DNA from 2 places in the Pseudomonas sp. LBUM1673 genome. Region 2 is predicted to be linked to the other one. Evidence: riboswitches for the same ligand, from Rfam matches in the RefSeq annotation. Region 2 holds a riboswitch; the other holds the start of a gene.
What was found. A riboswitch is a leader RNA that binds a small molecule or an ion and turns the genes downstream of it on or off. The one in region 2 is predicted to bind fluoride.

Region 1: linked by a shared signal. The riboswitch ahead of crcB (fluoride efflux transporter CrcB) and the one ahead of crcB (fluoride efflux transporter CrcB) in region 2 are both predicted to bind fluoride.

The regions. Positions count from the first base shown of each region.
Region 1 is NZ_CP166780.1:3,158,276-3,163,062, forward strand. Features, by position in the region: gene ACA044_RS14535 (Crp/Fnr family transcriptional regulator) at 1-270, opposite strand, end outside; gene ACA044_RS14540 (aspartate carbamoyltransferase) at 342-878, shown strand; gene chrA (chromate efflux transporter) at 910-2,115, opposite strand; fluoride riboswitch at 2,389-2,450, shown strand; gene crcB (fluoride efflux transporter CrcB) at 2,593-2,976, shown strand; gene ACA044_RS14555 (DUF190 domain-containing protein) at 2,987-3,310, shown strand; partial or broken gene ACA044_RS14560 (inorganic diphosphatase) at 3,345-3,461, shown strand; gene ACA044_RS14565 (class I SAM-dependent methyltransferase) at 3,495-4,112, shown strand; gene ACA044_RS14570 (hypothetical protein) at 4,370-4,690, opposite strand.
Region 2 is NZ_CP166780.1:1,817,299-1,822,085, forward strand. Features, by position in the region: gene ACA044_RS08225 (histone-like nucleoid-structuring protein, MvaT/MvaU family) at 1-49, shown strand, start outside; partial or broken gene ACA044_RS08230 (DUF2256 domain-containing protein) at 108-191, opposite strand; gene ACA044_RS08235 (response regulator) at 294-656, opposite strand; gene ACA044_RS08240 (ATPase domain-containing protein) at 680-2,122, opposite strand; fluoride riboswitch at 2,761-2,822, shown strand; gene crcB (fluoride efflux transporter CrcB) at 2,965-3,348, shown strand; gene ACA044_RS08250 (DUF190 domain-containing protein) at 3,359-3,697, shown strand; gene ppa (inorganic diphosphatase) at 3,716-4,246, shown strand; gene ACA044_RS08260 (metal-sensing transcriptional repressor) at 4,406-4,699, shown strand; gene ACA044_RS08265 (nickel/cobalt efflux transporter) at 4,707-4,787, shown strand, end outside.

The DNA of each region.
Region 1 (4,787 bases), 1.3 Mb from region 2:
GCGGCTGTCGAGACTGGCCTCCGCAATGAAGCCTCCGCATGAGCGTTGCAAGACCACTTCGAGGCCATTGCGGCCTAGCCGAACCAGGCGCGCTTCGCCAGAGATCACAAGATAAACATGACGAATCGGGTCTCCAATCAGAAAGAGCGTCTCGCGAGTATCGGTATCCACCCGCTTGGCCGACACACGCAGTGTCTCGGGGATGAGAGCCGCTGATGGTTGGGCGGCGATCAAAGCCGGCCAGTCCAATGCGTCATTTACTTTTTTCATATGATTAGGATCATACCCATGGAAGATCGTCACATCATAGGATCGATGTAACGTCAATTCGGAGAAAAATCATGCGCAAAATCGCTATTACTTTGGGCGTCATCGTTGCTTTCGCCGGAAGCGCTTTTGCCCAAACTATGGATCACTCTAAAATGAACCATGCCGCTCATATGACGACGATAGCCGACGCGCAGCGCGAAGCAGAAGTATCCCAACGTGGCGAAGAGGTAATGCCATTTAGCCTAGCAGCAACGACCCACATCTTTACGAAAAACGCCGAAGGCGGGATGCAGCGAGTTGTGGCCAAGAAGTCCACCGACGCCGACCAAGTGAAGTTAGTTCGCGAACACCTGCTAGAGATCCGCAAGCAGTTTCTGAATGGCGACTTCTCAAGCCCTTCCCGCATCCATGGCGACGACATGCCTGGTCTCGCCGATCTGAAAACCGCTAGACCAGGACAAATCTCCATCGTTTACCAAGATGTTGAGGGCGGCGCAGAGCTGATCTACAAAACGTCGGATGCCAGCTTGGTGACGGCCTTGCACAAGTGGTTTGACGCCCAACTCTCCGACCATGGTAAGGATGCTATGGAAGGGCATTCCAAGTAGACGAGAAAGCCCTACGGAATTTCAAAGACTGTCAAAGCACGACACTCAGCAACCATCCGGCTGCACCACCACCGATCACCACTAACCATGGCGGTTGCTTCCAAAACATCAGAGCGATTAGGCACACCAATGCCAAACCGAAGTCCTGTGGCTTAAGGATTGCGCTCGTCCATACAGGCTGATAAAGCGCTGCCAGAAGCAAACCAACCACCGCCGCATTGATCCCAAGCAACGCCGCTTGGATGTGTACGCTGCGCCGCAGCTGCTCCCAAAACGGTAAGGTACCAACGATCAACAGAAACGACGGCAGAAAAATGGCTAGCAAACAAATCAACCCGCCGACCCAGCCAGAGGGCTCGGCACTCATCGAAGCACCAAGAAATGCAGAGAACGTCAAAAGCGGCCCAGGAACAGCCTGTGTTGCACCATACCCGGCAAGAAAGGTTTCATTGCTGACCCAGCCTGAAGGCACTACTTCTGCCTGCAACAATGGCAACACCACATGACCACCACCAAATACCAGAGACCCGGAGCGATAAAATGCATCTACCATGGAGAGCGTCTGATTGAGTAGCATCTGGCTCATTATCGGTAAGCCGACCAGCAAAGCGAAGAACAGTGATAACCAGAACAAACCTGCTCGGTAACCGACCTTTATGGGCAGTGGGTCATGTTCGGCGGCGCGAGCTGGTTTGAATAAAAGCAAGCCGGCAAAAGCAGCTACAGCTATTGAGCCGATCTGCCCCCATGCAGACGGAACCAACAGCACCACACACGTCGTAATCGCCATGATCGTGATACGCAACGCATCTGGGCATAGACTCCGTGCCATTCCCCATACGGCTTGAGCAACCACAGCAACGGCCACGACTTTGAGGCCGTGCAGTACGCCAGGCGCGATGATATCGCTGTAGTTGGAAATACCTAACGCAAACAGGATGAGGAGGATTGCCGAGGGCAACGTGAAACCCGCCCAGGCAGCTAGCGCACCAGAGTAGCCCGAACGAGAGAGTCCCAGCGCCATACCAACCTGGCTACTCGCGGGGCCCGGCAAGAACTGGCAAAGCGCAACCAAGTCAGCATAGCTACGCTCAGTGAGCCATTGCCGGCGCGTGACGAACTCATCGCGGAAATACCCCAAGTGTGCAATGGGGCCGCCAAATGAGGTCAGCCCCAGGCGCAAAAAGATAAGGAATATAAAAAAAGGTCGACGGTCACCCTTGCTGTTTATGTTCATGCACATGCGTTCCGCATTTAATTAGACGTTTATGACGATGAGGAAAAGAAGACTGCAAACGGATCTGCGTCTACGAAAGCCGAGGGTGGTAAAAAGTCGTGAACCTTCATGTTGTGGTTTTCTCTCGCGATTTGCGCCGCGTAGACTAGGGCTCGGTAGAGATACACCTCGAATCTGGGCGCCATCATAGCGCTCGATTGAGGTATCAAAACTCAGTAAACCAGTTCATACGAACTCGTTGTACCTTGAAAGTCTTACAGTTGCTGCTATAGGATGAATATAGGAGATGGCATTCCTCCTTTAACCGCCTTTGTGCTGATGATGCCTACGTGAACCCTGGACAGGGTGCGTAGGTGTGTCTCCCTGTCCTCCAATTTAGGACAGGATCGTGACTCAAAACCTCATATCAGCTCCCTCTCGTAGTGCGCGGTTATCCGCACCTCCTCGGCTACATCAGCCCAGAGGAGACATGCAACCATGCTGAAATCACTTCTAGTCATTGCTGTAGGCGCATCACTGGGTGCCTGGTTGCGCTGGCTCTTGGGCATGAAGCTTAACGCCCTGTTTCCCACGATTCCGCCAGGCACTGTGGTCGCGAACATGGTCGGTGGCTACATCATTGGCCTAGCCATCGCGTTTTTGGCCGGATCCCCCTCCCTAAGCCCTGAATGGCGCCTGCTGATCATCACGGGTTTCTGTGGCGGACTGACCACCTTTTCCACGTTTTCCGCCGAGACAGTTGCCCTGATTCAGGAGGGCAGATTGTTGTGGGCACTCGGCTCGGTTTCATTGCACGTCGTGGGCTCGTTGGCGATGACCGCCGCCGGGCTTCTGTCCTATCAAATGATTGGCACGCGCTGAGGAGATGAACATGAAAGGTTTTTTGGTAATTTTCTTTACTCAACAGAACCGTCGTTATCAGGGAAAGATGCTCGGCGAGTGGATCGTTGATGTGGCTAAAGAAATGGGGCTGCGTGGTGCGACCCTGTCTACGGGCATTGAGGGATTTGGGCACACCGGGCGGTTGCACTCTTCGCATTTTTTTGAGCTGGCGGATCAGCCGACGGAGATTCGCATGGCTATCACCGAGGATGAATCCGAAAGGTTGTTCAAGAGGTTGGAGGTTGAGGATATTTCTGTGTTTTACATAAAAACTCCAATCGAGATGGGCACTGTCGGAAAAAAGGCCTGCTAGCCTGAAACGTTCCTATACCCTTGGAGGTGCGAAATTGAGCTATGCGGATATGCCAGCTGGTAACTCGACCCCCGATGACTTTTTCACCGTTATCGAGATCCCTGCAAACCACTCTCCGACCACGAGCAAGGTGGATAGGCGCTCAGCCCGGCGCGGTTTGTAAAGACAACTCGGAGAGATGACCGTGCAATCCAAGGATCACTGGGAAAATGTCTACACAACCAAGGCCGCCGATGAGGTGAGTTGGTTTCAAGAGCATGCCGTGCTCTCGCTGAAGTTGATTCAAGAGGCGGGCCTACCGCTTACGGCGTCGATCATTGATGTTGGCGGTGGCGCATCAACGCTGGTTGATGATCTTTTAGCTAGCGGCTATGAAAATGTGACGGTTCTCGATCTTTCTGGTGCCGCGCTGGCTACGGCAAAGGCCAGGCTCGGCGCTCGCGCAGCTGATGTGCAGTGGTTAGACGCTAATATCCTCGACGCCGAGTTAGGTTTGAACACCTACGACCTGTGGCACGACAGGGCAGTATTCCATTTTCTAACCAGCGAACAAGAGCGCTGCGCTTACGTCCGGGCGGTACTAAGGGCAGTCAAGCCTGGAGGTCTGGTTATAGTGGCAACCTTCGCGGAGGACGGGCCCAGCAAATGCAGCGGGTTACCGGTTATGCGTTACGACGCAAAGGAGCTTCACGCGGAGTTTGGTGAGACGTTTGTACTGCTTGGACATGAAAAAGAGTCGCACCACACGCCTGGTGGCAATGAGCAGAAGTTCGTTTACTGCTTTTGCCGCAAGCTAGCCTGATGACTATGCGGTTTAGATGACCGTTTTAATGATGAGCAAGAAGGTTCTATAGCCAGCGGCGAACCGTTGCTTGATAGGCCAAGAAGTCAACGCCAAACAAGTCCACCAATGCACGTTCCTCGGGGGTGATCTGGAACCGGTACGCAATGGGTTCTCCACCACAGAACTCGATTGTAGGTTCGCGAGCAGGGCGCACGATTAAGAGGAGAAAAGTAATCGCGCTGACTACGCCGTTTCACGCGCTGCGGAGCAACCGATCAATCATCGCCATCGCACTTGACCTCTTTCTTGTACTCATCTCGCTTGGCTTCGATCTTGACCTTGCAACCGCGCTCCCAGAATTCGTCTTTCCACTCGCCGCGACGCCAACTGGCGCCACGGCCATTTGGGCATTTGATCTCTTCCTTGTATTCATCGTCTTTGGATTCAATCTTTACCTTGCATGGCCCGTCCCTGTACTCGTCCTTCCACTCGCCACCCTCGCGTCCGCCTCGCCAGTGATCCGCTGACGCTGGCGTCAACATGACTGAACCCATTGCAGCCACCACCCACATACCAAGCATGGGTCTCACGCTCATCTCACCACCTCTGCAATAAAAGACACTACGCGGCAGGCCAAGCTTTCCCGTCGCCCAGCGTATCAGCGTCTTGATCGTAACGGTGTGCCTGCAGGTG
Region 2 (4,787 bases):
GAAAGCAGAGCACGGCTCCGCCACTGTCGAGTCCTGGCTGACCAAGTGAGTTTGGTTTGAGTACAAGAGGGCCTGTGATGGCCCTTTTTTGGCTCAGCATTTGGCAGTTTGCTGCGTCGGCAGCGTTCCGAGCGGTAGCGCACTTCCTCCCAGCAGCGTGCCCAATTTTTCCTCAATGATAAGGGGAGGCCGTAATGTTTTGGCCGACTGGGTGATTTGGTTTGATCGTGAATGAGAGCACTTCGAGGGCCATTTGGACTTGGCGGACTCTCATTGCCTTGAGCGGTTGCGTACTACTCTGACCCCAAGAGCTTTCTAACTTCTGCGATGATCAAATCGATGCTGAATGGCTTTGCCAATACAGCATCAAACAAATCCGATCTCTGCATACCGATATGCGCCTGAGCACCGCTCATCAAGATGATCGGCAAATGACCAGCGGAAGGAAGGGCTCGGACGGCTGTGGCGAATTCTAGACCGTCCATGACCGGCATCATGAAATCGGTAATGATCAACGCAGGACGTTCTCTATCGAGTACCTCAAGCCCTTTTCGACCGTTGCTGGCCGTTACCACCATGAACCCTTCATCCTCAAGCGCGAAGCTGAGGATGTCAGCGATCAAATACTCGTCGTCGACGACCAAGATGGTGGTCATGTTAATTCAACCCACTCAAAAGCTTAAGAAATTGAACCGGGCGATGACTCAGTGGGGACTGATGGTTCATGTCTTGAAGCCTTTCTCAGGAAAACATCTTGATCACGGATCACGACCTCAAATCGCGAAGGGTCGTAAGAGCTGTCTCGTACTTTAAGAATGGAAAGCGTTCTGCTTAGTTCAGAGTGATTCTCACAGAATCGCATCAGCATCAGGTTGTCGACGATGCTCGACAGGTCAGAGTTTGGTGCGCTGACCTCGGAGCCAAAAAGATCGCGCATTTCCCAAGAGGCAAAAACCGTAACGCCCCTGGATCGCAGTTCGTTCATCAGAGCACTGAAGAAGTCAGTAATCCGCGCGGGATTTGTCGTGACTCGCGTCATGCCGCTCAAGCTATCGATGAACAAACGCTTGATGCCCTTTTCTTCAACAAGACTCAGTAGTCGTGCGCCCAACCCGTCCAGCAATCCCTCAGTAGTAGGTTGCCAGGCAATGCTCAAGGCACCGCTGTCTTCCATACCCTTGATATCCATACCCAGTGATTGGCCTTTGAGTCGCAACCGTTGTGGGCTTTCGTAGAAACCAAAATGTAGGCCCGGAGCTTCCACAGTCGACTCAGCTAGAAATTTGAGGCCAAGTGTTGTTTTACCGATCCCGGATGGGCCTATTACCAGAGACACACTGGAACTGTGCAGGCCTCCGCCTAGTATGTCGTCTAGTGATTCAATGCCACTGGCGATACGCGTCATGTCGGCGCTGTCGGGAGAGGACGGGTGGCTGTAGAGACTTTCGAGTCGCGGGTAAACCACCAAGCCATTTTCGGTAATTTCACACTCGTGAAGACCGGTCATTGCCGAGCTGCCGCGAGTCTTACGAAGCTGAATTCGACGCACCGAGCGAGTGCCGTATAGCTCCTCGCCCATCTCAATCACGCCATCAACCATGGTGTGCTCAGGGCTCCCGTCGTCGAGACGGGAACTGGTGAGAAACAGCACCGTGCAACCAGCGAAAGCGGCGTGCCCTTGCAACTCGGAAATGAATTTCTTGGTGTCGATTTGCGAATCAGCTTTTGAGCGCGCATTGAGCAAGCCGTCTACCACCATCACTGTGGCTTTTTGGCGGCTTATCTCGCGCCTAAGCAGTTTCACTACCTCGTCCAGGCCTTCGTTTTCCAAGGTATCAAACGCGCTGACAAACTGGATTTCAGCCCCGACCTTGGAAGCGTCGTAAAAACTCAGAGTCGAAAGAAATTGAAAAAGACGATCATGCGACTCGGCCAACAGCGTTGCGACTAAAACCCTGCCTCCATTATTCGCATGATGGAACCCAAGCTGGTTGGCCAGGATCGTTTTTCCAGACCCAGGACGCCCTTGGATTATGTATGAAGCGCCTGCTACCAGCCCGCCCTTGAGCAGAGCGTCGAGCCCTTCGATTCCACTTTGGAGGCGTTTTAGCTTTTCCACGATGCGACCCTGATCTGAAAACAGGCTGTTTAAGCCGAGTGAATGGAATGCTAACGCCATTTTCGCTTTGGGGCCATTCACGCCTAAAGCATGGTTTGCTAGGAGGGCTGTACTTCCGACATCAAGGCTGCCATTTACTCTCAGGAATCGGCGAAATGGCAACGCAGCATTCATTGGCTGGAGTTGTCCAAGAAGAGCGACTCAAGGTGAAGATGACTCAGCAGCATTTCGGAGCGATTGGAGGCGCGAATGCCGACGCTCAGTACAAATATGAGCGAGGGAGCCGAATTCCTAAAACAGATTACTTGGTGAGGGGCGCTCAGATTGGGTGGACACACCACTTTGCCACCGGCATTCGCCTTTCCGCGAAACTCGATGGTTGATGAGTTGAGCACCGCATTTGCGGAAGCATCTGTGTAAGGTTTCCTCATGATGTACAACCTACGAAGTTAAGTCGGGCCTGAGAAGCGGTGGCGATGAGATAAAAAAACCCGCCAAGGGGTGGGCGGGTTATAAAAGGTCATGAGGGGTAAGATCCCATTTTATACCAGCGCTAGAATTTCGCTAGGAATCGGCTGTTTCGCAGAGCGATACCGCCGGGTAAATAAGGTTGTTGATGTCTTCGGCAAATATGCTTTAGGATCAGACTAGGAGATGGCATTCCTCCTTTAACCGCCTTCGTGCTGATGATGTCTACGTGAACCCTGGACAGGGTGCGTAGGTGTGTCTCCCTGTCCTCCAATTTAGGACAGGATCGTGACTCAAAATCTTATATCAGCTCCCTCTCGTAATCTGCGGTTATCAGCACCTCCTCGGCTCTACGAGCCCAGAGGAGACTTGCAACCATGCTGAAATCACTTCTAGTTATCGCCATCGGCGCATCCCTTGGTGCCTGGTTGCGCTGGATCTTGGGCATGAAGCTCAACGCCCTGTTTCCTACGATTCCCCCAGGTACTGTGGTCGCCAACATGGTCGGGGGCTACATCATTGGCCTCGCCATAGCGTTTTTGGCCGCATCCCCCTCCCTAAGCCCTGAATGGCGGCTGCTGATCATCACGGGTTTCTGTGGGGGACTTACCACTTTTTCCACTTTTTCAGCCGAAACAGTCGCCCTGATTCAGGAAGGCAGATTGCTGTGGGCACTCGGCTCGATTTCATTGCACGTAGTGGGCTCGTTGGCGATGACGGCTTTCGGGCTTCTGTCCTATCAAATGATTGGCACGCGCTGAGGAGATGAAGATGAAAGGTTTTCTGGTGATTTTCTTTACCCAACAGAACCGTCGCTATCAAGGAAAGATGCTCGGCGACTGGATCGTTGATTTAGCCAAAGAAATGGGCCTGCGTGGCGCGACCCTCTCCACAGGTATCGAGGGTTTTGGTCACACCGGTCGGCTGCATTCCTCGCACTTTTTTGAGCTGGCAGATCAGCCGACGGAGATTCGAATGGCTATCACCGAGGAGGAATCCGAAAGGTTATTCAAGCGATTGGAAGCTGAAGAAATCTCTGTGTTCTACATAAAAACTCCCATCGAGATGGGCACCGTCGGCAAAAAGGCCAATCACCCGAACCCTTCCTGACCTTCTGGAGACAAGACTATGAGCTATGCGGACATCCCTGCTGGTAGTGCGATCCCCGATGACTTTTTCACCGTTATCGAAATCCCGGCAAACCACGCTCCGATCAAGTACGAAGTGGACAAACCAAGTGGGCAGATCTTTGTTGACCGCTTTCTTAGTACACCGATGTTCTATCCGGCCAACTACGGATTTATTCCGAACACGCTGAGCGACGATGGTGATCCGCTCGATGTACTGGTGGTTTGCCCTTATCCCATATCACCTGGCGTTGTCATCCGCAGTCGCCCGGTTGGTGTGATGTACATGACTGACGAAGCCGGAGCGGATGCCAAGGTGATAGCCGTTCCTCATGACAAACTCAGCTCTATGTATAGCAACGTAAAGGAGTGCTCAGACCTCCCTGCATTACTCCTCGCACAGATCCAACACTTCTTCGAAAACTACAAGGCGTTGGAGCCGGGCAAGTGGGTGAAGATGGGCCGCTGGGGGAGCGCAGATGAAGCGCGGGAAGAGATTCGCAAATCAGTGGCTGCTCATATCCAAAAATAGTCTTCTTCTCGGGAATTCAAGGGGGGCAAGTCACTATTGTCTGAGTCGCCCCGGATTCCGGGCTTCTAACTCGTGCGTTGGGCGCGCGATGTGTTTGACCATATCCCCCTGGGGGGGATAGGATGCAGGCGTAATTCATTGAGGCCTGAGGCTCAAGTCATGAGTGAGCACGAACACAGTCATCCCCATACCCACCAAAGTCATGAGGCAATCATCAAGCGTCTCAAACGAGCGGACGGCCATTTACGCGGGATCATCACCATGATCGAAGAGGGTCGTGAATGCGTGGACATTGCTCAGCAGTTGCATGCAGTTGAGAAAGCCGTATGTCAGGCAAAACGAACGCTCATCCAAGATCACATTGATCACTGCCTTGAGGACACCGTTTCGGCGCTGGGCAATGGCGAGCGTGCACCGCTGGAAGCTTTCAAACAAATCACCAAGTACCTCTAGGTCTGATATGCCCAACTTCGCTGAACTCTTGCAACAGGGTAGTTCGCACGCCTGGCTGTACTTCCCGAGCGCCATTCTGCTCGGTGCG